Regions from separate parts of the Priestia sp. P1_B12_1 genome, predicted to be linked through region 1. Evidence: riboswitches for the same ligand, from Rfam matches in the RefSeq annotation. Region 1 holds a riboswitch; the other holds the start of a gene.

Region 1 (7,569 bases):
AGCAAACGGAGCGGAACTATACCAAGTGGTAAATGGGGAAGAAGTACTTGTGGCTACCTATGTGGCAGAAGAAAAACGATTTGTACCAGCGGTTGCTAACCCAATGTAAAGGACTGGTTTTTTGTGATTCGAAAAGGTTTGTATGCAGCATATAATGAACGAGATTACGAATGTTATGAAACGGAAAACGGGGGTGTAAAGCTAATTAGCTATGATAAAGGCGATGTAGCAAATGGATTCATTCCATACAATGATACGACTTTCACAAAAGAAGTTCCTCGTGATGCTGTTGAAGAAGTGTTTTTTATAGCTCCGTATGCTACTTATCAAAATGAAACGTTTGGTGTGTCAGATGCTTCTAATCATCGAGTGCTTTTGACCACATCTGAAAAAGAAAAAGCGGATAAATATCATTTTCAACGTACGGATAAATATCTATACGAAAAACATGTGTTAAGAGAAGAAGTGAAGTTAATGGAGAAAAAAACTCCTTATTCATAATACGCCATAATAAAAAGAGGATGCGAGTGCATCCTCTTTTTATTTAATCAATTTTCTTGAAGTGTTTCTGTTCGTATTATCATTTGTACGAAGGAAGGTAATGCCAAGACCGATTAATCCTCCTACAATAGCAGGAACTACCCAGCCGAGACCTACTCCATACATAGGTAGAATCGATGTAAACAGATCGTTTACTGCCGCAATTTTGAATCCAGCAGCATTTAAGCCATCAAATAAACTAACGATAAACGTGAACAGAAGGCTCATTTGGTAAACTTCAGAACGTCCTTTAAATAAAGGATGTAAGAATGTTAAAGCAATTAACACAATAGCTAACGGATAAATAGCTGTTAAGACGGGAACCGAAATAGCGATTAATTCCGTTAAACCAAAGTTCGCTACAACGGCGCTGAATGCTGATAAAATAACAGCAATCAACTTATAAGAAACACTTGGAAACAGCTTATGGAAAAAAGATGAACAAGATGTTACAAGACCTACACTTGTTGTTAAACAAGCAACGGTAATCATCAGACCTAAAAGAATTCCTCCGTAAGAGCCAAAGTAGTAATTTGATACTTCAGCCAAAACCGTACCTCCGTTATCAAGACGTCCAAGCTCTGATACGCTTGAAGCACCCATATAGGACAATGCACTATAAATAAGAGCTAAAATAACGGCAGCGATAGCCGTAGCTTTTGCACAAATTGTGATAATTTGTCGGTTGGATTTTGCTCCTTTTTCTTTAATTGCATTAATAATAATAATTCCAAAAACAAATGATGCTAGTGTATCCATTGTTAAGTAGCCTTCTTGGAAGCCTTTAAAAAATGAGTGTGTTGTATAAGCTTCGCTTGGTGCTTCAAATTTTCCAATTGGGTTCACAACGGCTACAACTACCAATATTCCAATAAACGTTAATTTAATAGGTGTTAAAACTTTTCCTACTAAATCGACAATTTTCGCAGGATTTAGCGAAAAAAAGCAGGTAATAGTAAAGAAAATTACCGTGAAAATGATAAGGGGAAGGTGCCCTGAATTTTCTGATAAAAAAGGCTTAACGCCGATTTCGAACGAAACGCTTCCCGTTCTTGGCATCGCAAAAAGCGGTCCGATTGCCAAGTATAAAATCGTAGTAAAGATAATACCGAAAGCTGGGTGTACGCGACTAGCTAAAGACTGCAGATCCTCTTTTCCGGAAAAACCAAATGCGAGAACGCCTAGAAGAGGCAGACCTACACCCGTTACTAAAAATCCAGCGTTTGCTGACCAAATATTGCTTCCAGCAGACTGACCTAACATTGCAGGGAAGATTAAATTACCTGCGCCGAAGAATAGGGCAAAAAGCATAAAGCCAATAACCACTATAAATGAAAAAGGAACTTTGTTTGACACGTTAAAACCTCCAAAATTATAAATGCTTTTTATTATCGCGTTGAATAATTAAAATTTTCAGAATTTTATATTCGAATAATAAAAATAAACATGTATCGTATTATACTAACCTAAAATGCATATTTCAATATAAAATTTTATTTTTTTAATTTATTCGCTGAAATAGCAAAAATAGAAAAATTCTTAGCAAAAAAATCTCAATATACAACAATTATTTGATATGATAAAACAGAACTGTAAGTTTTAAAAATTCGCATGTGCGGCCTTACATCCTTTTAGTAAAGAACTGTTTACATAAGGTGCTGTAAGGATGTATATTTATACACGGTTCGCGGAACCGCATATGCTCGATGGGTGAAAGTCAACTGTGCGAAAGGAGCAAGAAAGTGAAAAGGTTAGGTCTAGCAACTCAGATTCTAATTGGACTGATTTTAGGCGTAGCTGTAGGTGCTATCTTTTACGGAAGCGATACAGCCATTTCTATTTTACAGCCGGTTGGAGACATATTTATTCATTTAATTAAGATGATTGTCGTACCGATTGTGATTTCAGCATTAATCGTAGCGGTCGCAGGAGTAGGCGATATCAAAAAATTAGGTAAGCTTGGCGGAAAGACAATTCTTTATTTTGAAATTGTTACAACCATTGCTATTGTAGTGGGGATTATTGCCGCGAACTTATTTCACCCTGGTGCAGGGGTTGATATGGGACATATTGAAAAAAGCGATATTTCTCAATATGAGGCAACGGCAAAAACGTCTGAAAGTACAGGGATTGCTCAAGAGCTTCTTCATATTGTTCCGACAAACGTCTTTCAATCGGTAGCAGAAGGCGATCTTTTACCAATCATTTTATTTTCCGTACTGTTTGGTGTAGGCGTAGCTTCGATTGGAGAGAGAGGAAAACCTGTTTTAGCCTTTTTTGAAGGCGTCTTGGATGCAATGTTTTGGGTAACTAATTTGGTGATGAAGTTTGCTCCAGTAGGTGTATTTGCACTTATTGGTGTTAATATTATAAAGTTTGGTGTCGGATCACTTATTCCATTAGGAAAATTAGTGTTCGCCGTTTACTTCACCATGATTTTCTTTGTGCTTGTGGTTCTTGGAATTATTGCTAAAATGGCTGGAACAAGCATGTTTACGCTGATAAAAGTGTTAAAAGACGAGCTGCTTCTTGCTTTTACAACGGCAAGTTCAGAAGCCGTTTTACCGTCTCTTATCAAAAAGATGGAAGACTTCGGCTGTTCTAAATCGGTTACATCGTTTGTTATTCCAACGGGCTACACGTTTAATTTAGATGGTTCAACCATTTATCAGGCGCTGGCATCGCTGTTTATTGCTCAAATGTACGGCATCGACCTTTCCATTATGGATCAAATTCAGCTCCTTCTTGTGCTAATGTTAACCTCAAAAGGAATGGCTGGTGTACCAGGGGCATCGTTTGTAGTTGTACTTGCTACACTTGAATCTATGGGCTTCCCTCTTGAAGGCATGGCATTTATTGCAGGAATTGACCGCATTCTTGATATGATGCGTACCACAGTTAACGTAGTAGGAAATGCTTTAGCTGCTATTGTAATGTCCAAGTCTGAAGGCGAGTTTGATAAGCAAAAATCATTAAATTACACAAATCAATTAAAGAAATCAAACATAGCTTAAAACAAAAAAGCCGGGCATCTGCCCGGCTTTTTTGTTTGGAGCTGCCTGTTATCTTTTTTGAAACATATGGTAAAATAAAAGAAATGAGAGACAAAGGAAGTGTCATAATGACGGAAACTGTTCAGTTAATTAAAAAGCTTGTTTCGATTCCCAGTCCTTCTGGAAATACAGAAAAGGTAATTTCATTTGTCGAAGACTATGTAAAAGAGCTAAATATTCAAACGTATCGCAATCGAAAAGGGGGCTTAGTCGCTACTATTCCCGGTAAAGATACAGATCACCACCGCATGCTGACGGCTCATGTCGATACATTAGGTGCTATGGTAAAAGAAATCAAACCGAGTGGACGTCTGAAAATCGACCTGATTGGAGGGTTTCGCTACAATTCTATTGAAGGAGAATATTGTGAAATTGAAACTTCATCAGGAGAAGTATTTAAAGGAACCATCCTTATGCATCAAACATCTGTTCATGTGTATAAAGATGCAGGGAAAGCTGAGCGGAATCAAGAAAATATAGAAATTCGATTGGATGAAAAAGTACATAGCGCAGAAGATGTTCGCAGTCTTGGAATTGAAGTCGGCGACTTTGTTTCGTTTGATCCTCGTGTAGAAATAACAAAAAGCGGTTTTATTAAATCTCGTCATCTCGATGATAAAGCAAGCGTAGCTTTATTGCTTCAGCTCATGAAAATAATTCAAGAAGAACAGATCGAACTGCCATACACTACGCATTTTCTCATTTCAAATAATGAAGAAATTGGATACGGAGGAAATTCGAACATTACGCCTCAAACAGTAGAATACTTAGCGGTTGATATGGGTGCTATGGGAGATGGACAATCTACTGATGAATACACCGTGTCTATTTGTGTAAAAGATTCAAGCGGCCCATATCATTACGGTTTGAGAAAGCATTTAGTGGAGCTAGCTAAGCAGCATGATATTCAGTACAAATTAGATATTTATCCGTTTTACGGATCAGATGCTTCTGCTGCTATTCGTGCCGGACACGATATCGTACACGGCTTGATTGGTCCAGGAATTGATTCTTCTCATGCGTTTGAGAGAACGCATCAAGATTCATTGAATCATACGTATAAGCTTCTCTATTACTATGTTCAGTCGAACATGATTCTGCTTTAAGAAAGGGATATTTAATTAGTGTATTTTTATGCAAAGGAAAGAACAGAACGGGATTGTGATGTCTGTTCTTTCCTTTCTTAAAAAAGAAGCCGGCTGTCTGGCTTCTTTTTTTTTTATAAATACTATATATTTTTTTACTGGTGAATCAACAGTTGGTTAAAAAAGCACCTTTTTAAAAAGGTACCATACTGCTTAAACCTTTTGTACATTTTGTTCATTTACAGAAGTTAAAATGTTTTTAAATTTTTAAAAGTTTCTTGTGACAAGTTTTGTAGAATGGGTTTTCAAAAGGAAATGGTTTCGTCATAATGTGGATATAGCGATCACTACAATAATCGGAGGCGAATCTTTTCATGTGGGTACTGACGGTATATGCTGGAAAAGAAATGAAAATGTTTGAATTTGAAACTGAAAAGCAGGCGAGAGAAGCTTTTGCCAAAACAAATGGCTGTAAAGTTCTTTCAGAAGTCGTGTATTATAATGATCCTCATTTAACATTGGTAGCTATATAAGTAGAAAAACAAGAGCTGATTTTTTGCTCTTGTTTTTTTATGGCTCTTTATATCCTATAAAAAGAATAGAGTTGAAATAAAAAAAAATGTACGCTATGATATGGTAGTTACTTCTATTATTCTGATAGTTTAAAAGGTTCATATATATCAAACAGCAACAGTAAAGATGCCAAGAAGGCTTAATAGGGAAACTGGTGAAAGACCAGTACTGCCCCCGCAACTGTAAGTGTGGACGAACGAGTATAACCACTGTGGAAAAATCACGGGAAGGTTCTCAAGTAGAATGATACACAAGTCAGGAGACCTGTCTTTATTGTGAAGTTTCTATTTCTCCGGGGAGCGGGAAGGGAAACGTTGGCTTAAAGTGGCATTCGTGTACACTCTTATTCTGACGTTTTACCCGCTCGCATATTAGCGAAGCGGGTTTTTCTCGTATCGCAAAACTACATATCGTGCAAAAAAGGTGCGCAATGTCCACATTGCGTTAAATGGGAAGTCTGGTGTGAAGCCAGCGCGGTACCCGCCACTGTGAAGATGAGCTGATTGCATATGCCACTGTATTCGGGAAGGCGCAATCAAGTGATGAATCGAAGTCAGGAAACCAGCCTTTTTCCAATGCGAAGCTTACCCTACGGGATATAGGTGGAAGTGCAAAAACTTAGTTTGAATTTTTCTGCGCCTCTATCATTGATAGAGGCGCTTTTTTTAGTAAAGGAGCGAATGAGTGTGACGACGTGGAACTTAAATGGAACAAAACATCACGTATTGATTTGTAATGGAAGCAGCTGTATGAGAAAAGGTGGAGAAGAAGCCACGCAAGCTATTCGAAATAAAGTGACAGAACTGGATTTGGATGAAACGGTTCATACAACGCGTACACGTTGTAACGGACGATGCAAAGATGCTCCTGTAGCTATCGTCTATCCTTCAGGAGATTGGTACAAGCAGGTCACTGAAACCGTGGCTCATCGGATTGTCGAAGAACATTTAGCAGGAGGCTGCAGTATAAAGGAATCGCTTATTTATGAATATGATCAAAATGGTTTCGTTTCTCCGGAAAACAGTGACTCCATAGAAGGAATTGACAAAGTAAAAAGTAACGCATAAAGGAGGAGCTAGCATGAAAGGTAAACTTTTAGTTATTGGATTTGGGCCGGGAAGCTTTGAACATATTACACAGCGAGCAAGAGAAGCCATTCAAGAAAGTGATATGATCATCGGTTACAAAACCTATGTGGAATTAATTCAAGGACTGTTAACGAATCAGCAAATTATTAGTACGGGAATGACCGAAGAAGTAAGCCGTGCACAGGAAGCTGTAAAGCAAGCTGAAGCAGGAAAAACCGTAGCTGTCATTTCGAGCGGAGATGCGGGAGTATACGGAATGGCAGGCCTTGTGTATGAAGTGTTGATTGAAAAAGGCTGGAAAAAAGAAACGGGCGTAGAGCTGGAAGTAATTCCTGGCATTTCGGCTATCAATTCATGCGCATCTCTCCTTGGAGCGCCCGTGATGCACGATGCTTGTACAATTAGTTTAAGTGACCACCTTACGCCTTGGGAGCTAATCGAAAAAAGAATTGAAGCAGCTGCACAAGCAGATTTTGTAGTGGCTTTTTACAACCCAAAGAGCGGAAGACGAACAAGACAAATTGTTGAAGCGCAAAGAATTCTATTAAAGTATCGTTCCCCTGATACGCCTGTTGGTCTTGTGAAAAGCGCTTATCGTGACCGTGAAGAAGTCGTAATGACCAACTTAAAAGACATGTTAAATCATGAAATTGGCATGCTGACTACCGTTGTTGTCGGAAATTCATCTACGTTCTTTTACGACGATTTAATGATTACACCGCGCGGGTATCAGCGAAAATATACCCTCAACCAAACGGAGCAGCCGCTAAGACCGCATCAGCGACTTCGAAAAGAAGCAGAACCATGGGCTCTCGATCAAGAAGAGACTGTAAAGCAAACAGCTTCGACTATTGAAGCAATTCAGACCAAAACAGAAGAAACAGCAACTTCACGAGCTCTTGCAGAAGAAGCGCTTCAAGCAATTTTAGGTGAACCTACTTCTGCGGTCGTACGTCAGCCAGTACAGTCTATTTTCGAAGTCGCGGTTAGTCCAGGACTTGCCAATAAGAAATTCACGCCTGTTCAAATGACAACACTAGCAGAAGTTGTTGGTGAAAAAGGTACGATGGAGTATACACCTGACCATCAAATCAAACTTCAAATTCCAACAGCCCAGCCAGATGTGATTATTAAAAAGCTCCAAGCAGCTTCCTTTTTACTATCTCCGGTCGGAGACGTGTTCACAATTAAAGCGTGTGATTTTTGTGACGGAGAAAAAAGCGATGCTAT
Region 2 (7,569 bases), on a different contig from region 1:
CTCTATGTGGATTCTTGATTGGTATTGTATTAACGGTTATTAAATTAGCGGTATAAAAAAAGAAGCACACTCCTTTTGGAGTGTGCTTTTTCTATTAATCATCTAGTTCTACACTGATTACGCCGCCGTTTTTGGCATCTACTGAAACAGTTGCTTCACGTTTATCAGCTGTGTCAATTTCAATTTCATATACTAAACGGTTGTTTTCTTGGTCTAGATCCGTTTCATTGACGGTTCCTTTAGCACTCTTTAAAGCTGTTTTTATCGCTTGATCTAATGAAATAGCAGGGGAAATGTTTTGAAGTTCCTCTTCTTTCTCATCTTCATCGTCTTTTTGCTCTTCATCAAATTCAATGATTTTACCGCTGCTGCTGTCAATGTCTACATCGTATTCTTTATTACCTTTTGTGATGTCTACTTCATATTGTTTAACGCCGTCATCTATGGCTAATTGGATATTTGTAATGTCGCCGCCATCTGTTTTTTGAAGGGCAATGTCTTTTGCCTTTGCTTCTTCAATCGTTGTGGTTTGCTTCTTATCATTGCTTTTAGACTGATCTGTCATTGCGTATGCGCTTGCACCTAATCCACCGACTAGTACTGCACTGGCTAAAACGGTTGTAATAACTTTCATATGTTATGGCCTCCTCGATTTGTTGTTAAGACTATCTTAGCCAATGAACTTTAAAGGAAAAGAAGAAGAAGTTTAAAATTTTCTTAGAAATAAATAAAAATAGATAAAAAAAGCACAGCTTTCCGCTGTACTTTTAATCATCGTCATTTTCATAGGTGATGGAATCTACATGTCCAGAGTAAGCATTGATCATCACTTTAGCTTCTCTTGTTTTAGACTGATCAATTTCGACTTCGTAGAAGGTTTGGCCTTCTTCCTCTTCTATTTCAACTGAGGAAAACGTTCCTTTTACTTTTTGTAAAGCAATGTCTCTTGCTTGTTCCATTGAAATGAGAGGCTCGTCGGATGTAAGAGAAACTGGTGGCTGCTCGCTCTTTTTTTGCTCTTCTTCTATATTATTTTTAGTTTGAGTAGACGTTTGTTTCTTTACTTTTTGTTTGATTAATGAATGGACTTCTCCATTTTCTCCATTTACTGTGATATGGTATGGAATATCATTTTTAAGCAAAGTGATTCGATAAATCGGTTCATCATCTTTTTGGGAAAAGCTTGCATTTTCAATAGTGCCGCCATATTTTTGCTGAATCATACTGCTGACGTCCGATTCCGATAAAATTGTATCAGGCCGATTCACTGCTTTTGCTATTCCGTAAAAGCTAGCTGAACCAACAGCAAGAAAAATAAGTATAAAAAGCACCGTTTTCTTCATACATTCACCTCCAGTATCTTAAAAAGTAGTATAGCAGGCGATTCTTAAAAATCTCTAAGAAAAGGCGAGGAATCAAAGAGGAAAGGAAACCGTTACTGATGTCCCTTTTCCTTCTTGGCTGTTAATCTCAATACGCCCGCTATGAGCTTCTACAATCTTTCGAGCAATAGATAATCCAAGTCCAGAACCACCGGTTTCTCGATTTCTTGCTTTATCTACGCGAAAAAAGCGTTCATACACGTTTGATAAGTCTTCTTTTGGAATACCAATTCCTTGATCTGTGACCGTAATCATAAAGCTTTCGCTTCTTGTTATGGTTACCTCTACCGCTTTTTCACTATATTTAATGGCATTATCTAAGAGGATGTACAGCAGCTGCTTTAAGCGTTTTTCATCCGCTGTTACGACGGGATGATCCGTTTTTATATTTAAATAAATGGTTCGTTCAAAAGCTCGTTCTAGATGCTTAATTGTTTGGTTACAGACGGCCTCCGCATCTACGTGTTCCATGTGAAGCTCCCGCTGCGACTCATCTTTCGCAAGCACTAGCATTTGAGACGTAAGCTGTTTCATGCGTAAAGACTCAGAGTGAATGGCTTCGATGGCTTCTTCTAAAATATCAGGCCGCTTCATTCCCCATCGTTTTAGCATATTGGCATAGCTTTCTACAACGGTCAGGGGTGTTTTTAATTCATGAGAAGCATCGGATACGAACTGCTCTTGCTTTTTATAGTTTTCCTCTAATAAATCCATCATATTATTGAAGGTGTTGGCCATTTGATCTAACTCATCTTTAGAAGGAGAAGAGAGGTCAATCTTTTTGAATGTGCGAGACACTTGAATTTCTTCCATAGTATGAATAAGAGATTTGATAGGCCGCAAAATAATTTTACTTAAAAGCCGTCCAGCAAATATGGTTGGAATTAATATAACAAGAGAGGCAATGAGCAAGATAAATTTTAATGTCTGCAGAGATTGTTCCACATCTGCCAGTTGTTCCGTGACTTCCAAAGAAACAACTTCACCGTTCGTCCAAATGACAGGGGTGTGTGAAATCGCGTATAGATGGCCGTCATCTTCTTTGATGCTTGTTTGTTCATTTGAATAATAGGAATAAGGTAAGTCCTGAAGCTCTTTCGTTTGATCCGTAACGGATACAACTAAAGGACTGCCGAATTTGGGTAAAATACGAATCATTCCGTTAGGAGGCAAATAGGCACGAAGCAAGTTGGCTTGTTTAACCGTCGCACTCGTTTGCTTTAGCCCATTTGTTACATTGCTTGTTTCTGCTTGCAAACGTTCAATTGCGTTGTCTTCCATGGTCTTCTTGAAAATGAAGTAAATCGAACTGTTTGCAATTACTAATAAAATAAAAAGCAGCGCAGTTGATGTAAGAATAATCTTTGTTTGTAGTTTCATAAGCTACTCCTTCAGCATGTAGCCAACGCCGCGCACTGTTTGAATGTAAGGAGTTGAAAATGAAGCATCAATCTTTTTACGTAAATAACGAATGTATACGTATACAATATTTGTGTCTCCGTAATAATCAAATCCCCAAACGTTTGTAAGAAGCTGTTCAAAGCTCAACACTTGATTTTTGTTTTGAAGCATATAGACAAGCAAATCATATTCTTTAGGAGTCAGCTCAATAGCTTCATTTTCACGCGTGACTTCTCGCGTTTTTTCGTTAACGACTAAATTGCCTAGTTGCAGAGTGGCTGTTTCTTGTTCAGCAGGCGATGTTGATGCAGGATGGCGAAGCCATACGCGAATGCGTGCAAAAAGCTCTTCAATTTGAAAAGGCTTTGTAATATAGTCGTTTGCTCCTAAATCCAGTCCGCTTACCTTATCAGGAAGGGCGTCTCGAGCTGTTAATAAGATAACGGGCGTTTGATCATCATTTGCTCGAATGCGACGAAGTACTTCGAGTCCGCTCAGTTCAGGAAGCATCACATCTAAAAGCAGCAAATCCCAATCGTGTTCTTGAAACTCTGCCAATCCTTCTGTTCCCGTGTAAGCCATGCCCGTTTCGTACCCTTCATGTTCAAGCTCGAGCTGAATTAAACGAGCAATTTTGCGCTCATCTTCTACAATTAAAATTCTGCCTTTACTCAACAAAAATTCCCCCTTGTGTCTATGTATAGTTGCGTACATTATAGCACGGAGAGATTGGAGGTGTATAAATGACAGGGAAATCAATAGTTATTTGACTAAATATATCAATAATAGCCCGAGAAATAATGTTCATTTTCTCAAGAAACTGATAAGATAGCTAATGACATTTAAAAATAAGAAAGGATTTCGATTATGTTATCAGCTATTAATTCAGTAGATTATACCATCTTCCACGCGGTGAATCAGTATGCCTCACACGTAAAGCCTCTAGATTCGCTGATGGTATTCTTTGCAGATTATGCCCAGTATGTACTTATCGTTTTACTCGGCTTGTTTTTACTTATTAATAAAAACGGCAGCCGTGTTGTAGCATTTCAAGCTTTGTGTGCTTGTGCCACAGGAGTCATTATCAATAAAGTGATTAGTTTATTTGCTTATCGAGATCGTCCGTTTATCTCTCACCACGTGAATCAGCTTATTGATCACGCCGCAAATTCTTCATTTCCAAGCGATCATGCTACATCTGCATTAGTTATCACTTTTACCATTTGGCTGCATTTCAAACGTTCAGGGCGCATGTGGGTTGTCATGGGCGTACTCATTGCCTTTTCACGCGTATGGGTTGGCGTTCATTATCCATTCGATGTGTTAACAGGAGCCGTTCTAGGCTGCGTGCTGGCGCTGTTCATTCATTATGTTATTTTTAATACGAAACTGATGAGAGCTATTACCAACTTGTCTATTTTTCGAAAATCAGCTTATGACGAACAGTCTCAATATTATTAAGAAAAAGTCGCAAATACGCGGCTTTTTTTTATTGGGAAATTTTTAATGTATTTAATACTTGTTTTTTAAAATTAAATTGTGTACAATTAAATTACAGAAACGATAAATAAAAAATTTTTAATAAAATTAATGAAAAAGAGGAGAGGTTTATACATGAAAGCTTTATATGAAACAACAGTCGTTAACACAGGTGGAAGAACAGGAGAAGTTCACTCTTTAGATAACATCTTTAACTTAGACGTTGCAACACCTCCAGCGCTTGGTGGAGAAGCAACAACAGCAACAAACCCAGAGCAGCTGTTTGCAGCTGGATACAGTGCCTGTTTCAACAGCGCGTTAGAATTTATGTTGAAAAAACATAACGTAGAAATCAAAAGCAGTGAAGTAAAAGCTACTGTTCAGCTGCTTCCTGATAAAGCTGATCAAGGAGTGAAAATTGGAGTAGCGCTTGAAGCTCATATTGAAGGCTTAGATTTAGAAACAGCGAAAAAATACGTAGACCTAGCTCACTCATACTGCCCGTATTCAAAAGCAATCAGCGGCAACGTAGACGTAACGGTAGAAGTAGCTTAATTGCTTTAAAAAGCCCTGCTAAGCATGTAAAGCTTAGCAGGGCTTTTTTATTTGAATTTTCTCTATTCATTTGTAAGCGGTACTAGTATAATGAGGAAGAAAATGAATCATTCGCACAGTTTAGGTGCTCTTACATAGCGTAAGAGGTAACAGGGAATCGAGTGCAAATCTCGAGCGGTCCAGCCACTGTAAGCAGGGAGTTTTCTATCTTATCGTCACTCAAAATGGGGAAGACGGTAGAAAATGATGATCTCAAGCCAGGAGACCTACCTATTCTGTACACTTGACTCTTCTAGGAAAGAGGCGGTGTATCAAGGTACGCAGTGAGCAATTGCTGTTTATTTTCATATGCCGACACGTCCTCAATTTCTATAGAATTGAGGCTTTTTTACGTTTTATTTTAAAAAAAGGAGTGTAGGAAATGGAAGGTTTATCAGTTTTTTTACTTGTCTTTTTATTAGGAATCAGGCACGGATTGGATGCAGATCACTTAGCTTTTATTGACGGCCAGACCCGATATAATTGGCGAATGGGCAGCCGTTTTGCCCCGTGGGTCGGAACGCTGTTTTCACTAGGTCATGGAGGAATGGTGGCCGTCACGGCCGGGGTGCTGGGCGTGGTGATGAAGAATTTTACGTTTCCATCATATTTCGATCATTTTGCATCTTGGGTATCCATTATCTCTCTCTTTCTGATTGGAACATTAAACACATATCATTTGCTTCGAACTAAAAATAAAGAAGAAGAGTTTCAGCTGAGCGGATTAAAAGGGAAGTTTATTCCGAAAATCGCAAAAGGAACAACGAATCCTTTTTTAATTATTCTTGTAGGGGCATTGTTCGCTTTAGCAGCCGAAACGGTCAGCCAAACGGCCGTGTGGTCTCTAGCTGTAGGGAACGCAGGCAAGTATACGCCGCTTTTATTAGGACTAGTATTTATGTTTGGTATGATGCTCACAGATACAATCGATTCAATGATTGTACATAAAATGGTGAATGAATCGAGTAAGTTTGGGCAATCTGCTTCCCGCTTGATGGGCTGGGTTATTGTTGTCCTCGCGTATGGTGTGTCGTTCTATTTAGCATTCACTTTCTTTAACCCATGGGCCGAAGTAAACTTTGAAATGGTTGGCGTTATTCTGTTTATTTTCTTAGTGTCTATGTTTGTTTTTGTGAGTGTGAAGTCAAAAGGGAAAAATATTAAAATAAATGTCAATTAGTCAAATGAAAGCTTTAATCTGTTGAAGATTGAAGCTTTTTTGTATGAATTTGTTGAAGTTTATGGCTATTTTCGGTCGGTTATGAATAAGTTAAAGTATTATCTGTATTTAAAGGATGGAAAATTGTCTGAAAACCATTATAATTAAGGATAATTTAAGGTCGTTATGTGAAACGTAGAACATAGTTATACGTACGATAAATAAAAGCATTTAATGCAAGCAGCAGGGGTTTTCTAGAGGAGGAATTGATTTGAGTCAGGTAATGGTAGAACAAAGCGTGTTTAGTTATTTAAAAGAACACGAACAAGAGATGCTCGAAGATTTAGTGGGATTTGTGAAAAAAGAATCACCGTCCTACAGTAAAGAGTTAGTAGATCAGTGTGGAAAGTATTTAACGCAGCTGTTTCAAAAGCGTTTAGGGGTAGGGTACGAAATCATAGAAGAAAAAGAAGTAGGAAACCACTTGAAATTTACGATTGGAGAAGGAGAAAAGCAGCTTTTAATCATCGGTCACTTTGACACGGTGTGGGAAAAGGGAAGGCTGAGTCTAAGAACAGAGGGAAACAAGCTGTACGGTCCGGGAATTTTAGACATGAAAGGCGGCATTGTACAATCTATATGGGCGATTAAAGCGATTCAAGAGCTTGGCTTACCGCTGGATAAAAAAATTGTGTTTTTCTGCAATTCGGATGAAGAGATTGGGTCAATTTCTTCTAAAAAATACATTGAAGAAGAAGCGCAAAGAAGTGAAGCAGTGCTAGTAGCGGAACCGGCGGTGGCGGGTTCAGGTGCGTTAAAAACGTCGCGCAAAGGAGCGGGAATTTTTACCGTGAAAGTATGGGGACGAGCAGCACACGCGGGTAATCACCACAAAGAAGGAATCAATGCGATTGAAGAGCTGGCGCGCCAAGTGATTTTCTTGCAGAGCTTAACAGATTATGAAAAAGGTACAACGGTGAACGTTGGGACATTTACGGGAGGCAGCGGTACAAATGTAGTGCCGGAATATGCAGAAGCGCACGTGGATTTACGTGTTTCTACAGAAGAAGAAGCAAAACGCATGACGGATATTATTTTGAATTTAACACCCATTTTAAAAGGGATTAAGCTCGAAGTAACGGGAGGCATGAATCGTCCTCCGATGGTCAAGTCTAAACAAACGGAAGAGTTATTTGAATGCGCTCAGTCAATCGCGGCCAAACTGGGTATGAAATTAGAAGAAGCAGCTGTTGGAGGAGGAAGTGATGGCAATTTTACAGCGGCCATTGGCGTTCCCACGTTGGATGGGCTAGGAGCATGCGGAAAAGGAATACATGCGGAATATGAACATATTCAAATTGATACGTTATCCGAGCGTTCTTCTTTATTTGCGAATTTGCTGCTGCAAATATAAAAAAAGCCCGCCTCAAACGGCGGGGACTAATCTGAGAGCTTATATTGGGAGAGTATAAGCTTTCTTTTTTTATTTACTGCTTTCTTCTTGAAGAGAAAAGGCAGTTTCTTTCTTTTTGAATACCACTGCATCAAGAGCAA

Evidence for each region. Region 1 has a riboswitch for cobalamin ahead of AC1D0Y_RS21790 ((2Fe-2S) ferredoxin domain-containing protein). Riboswitches for the same ligand answer to the same signal wherever they lie in the genome.
Region 2: linked by a shared signal. The riboswitch ahead of AC1D0Y_RS22360 (HoxN/HupN/NixA family nickel/cobalt transporter) and the one ahead of AC1D0Y_RS21790 ((2Fe-2S) ferredoxin domain-containing protein) in region 1 are both predicted to bind cobalamin.

What each region holds. Positions count from the first base shown of each region.
Region 1 covers NZ_JBFTZR010000007.1:152,024-159,592, reverse strand. Annotated here, with positions in the region: gene AC1D0Y_RS21820 (hypothetical protein) at 1-109, shown strand, start outside; gene AC1D0Y_RS21815 (hypothetical protein) at 124-501, shown strand; gene brnQ (branched-chain amino acid transport system II carrier protein) at 541-1,896, opposite strand; gene AC1D0Y_RS21805 (cation:dicarboxylate symporter family transporter) at 2,283-3,554, shown strand; gene AC1D0Y_RS21800 (M42 family metallopeptidase) at 3,662-4,699, shown strand; gene AC1D0Y_RS21795 (hypothetical protein) at 5,053-5,211, shown strand; cobalamin riboswitch at 5,359-5,537, shown strand; cobalamin riboswitch at 5,656-5,835, shown strand; gene AC1D0Y_RS21790 ((2Fe-2S) ferredoxin domain-containing protein) at 5,938-6,318, shown strand; gene cobJ (precorrin-3B C(17)-methyltransferase) at 6,332-7,569, shown strand, end outside.
Region 2 covers NZ_JBFTZR010000008.1:60,331-67,899, forward strand. Annotated here, with positions in the region: gene AC1D0Y_RS22325 (DUF445 domain-containing protein) at 1-56, shown strand, start outside; gene AC1D0Y_RS22330 (PepSY domain-containing protein) at 95-634, opposite strand; gene AC1D0Y_RS22335 (PepSY domain-containing protein) at 768-1,343, opposite strand; gene AC1D0Y_RS22340 (HAMP domain-containing sensor histidine kinase) at 1,416-2,762, opposite strand; gene AC1D0Y_RS22345 (response regulator transcription factor) at 2,766-3,497, opposite strand; gene AC1D0Y_RS22350 (undecaprenyl-diphosphatase) at 3,651-4,244, shown strand; gene AC1D0Y_RS22355 (organic hydroperoxide resistance protein) at 4,398-4,817, shown strand; cobalamin riboswitch at 4,923-5,105, shown strand; gene AC1D0Y_RS22360 (HoxN/HupN/NixA family nickel/cobalt transporter) at 5,239-6,036, shown strand; gene AC1D0Y_RS22365 (M20 family metallopeptidase) at 6,299-7,429, shown strand; gene AC1D0Y_RS22370 (DoxX family protein) at 7,499-7,569, opposite strand, start outside.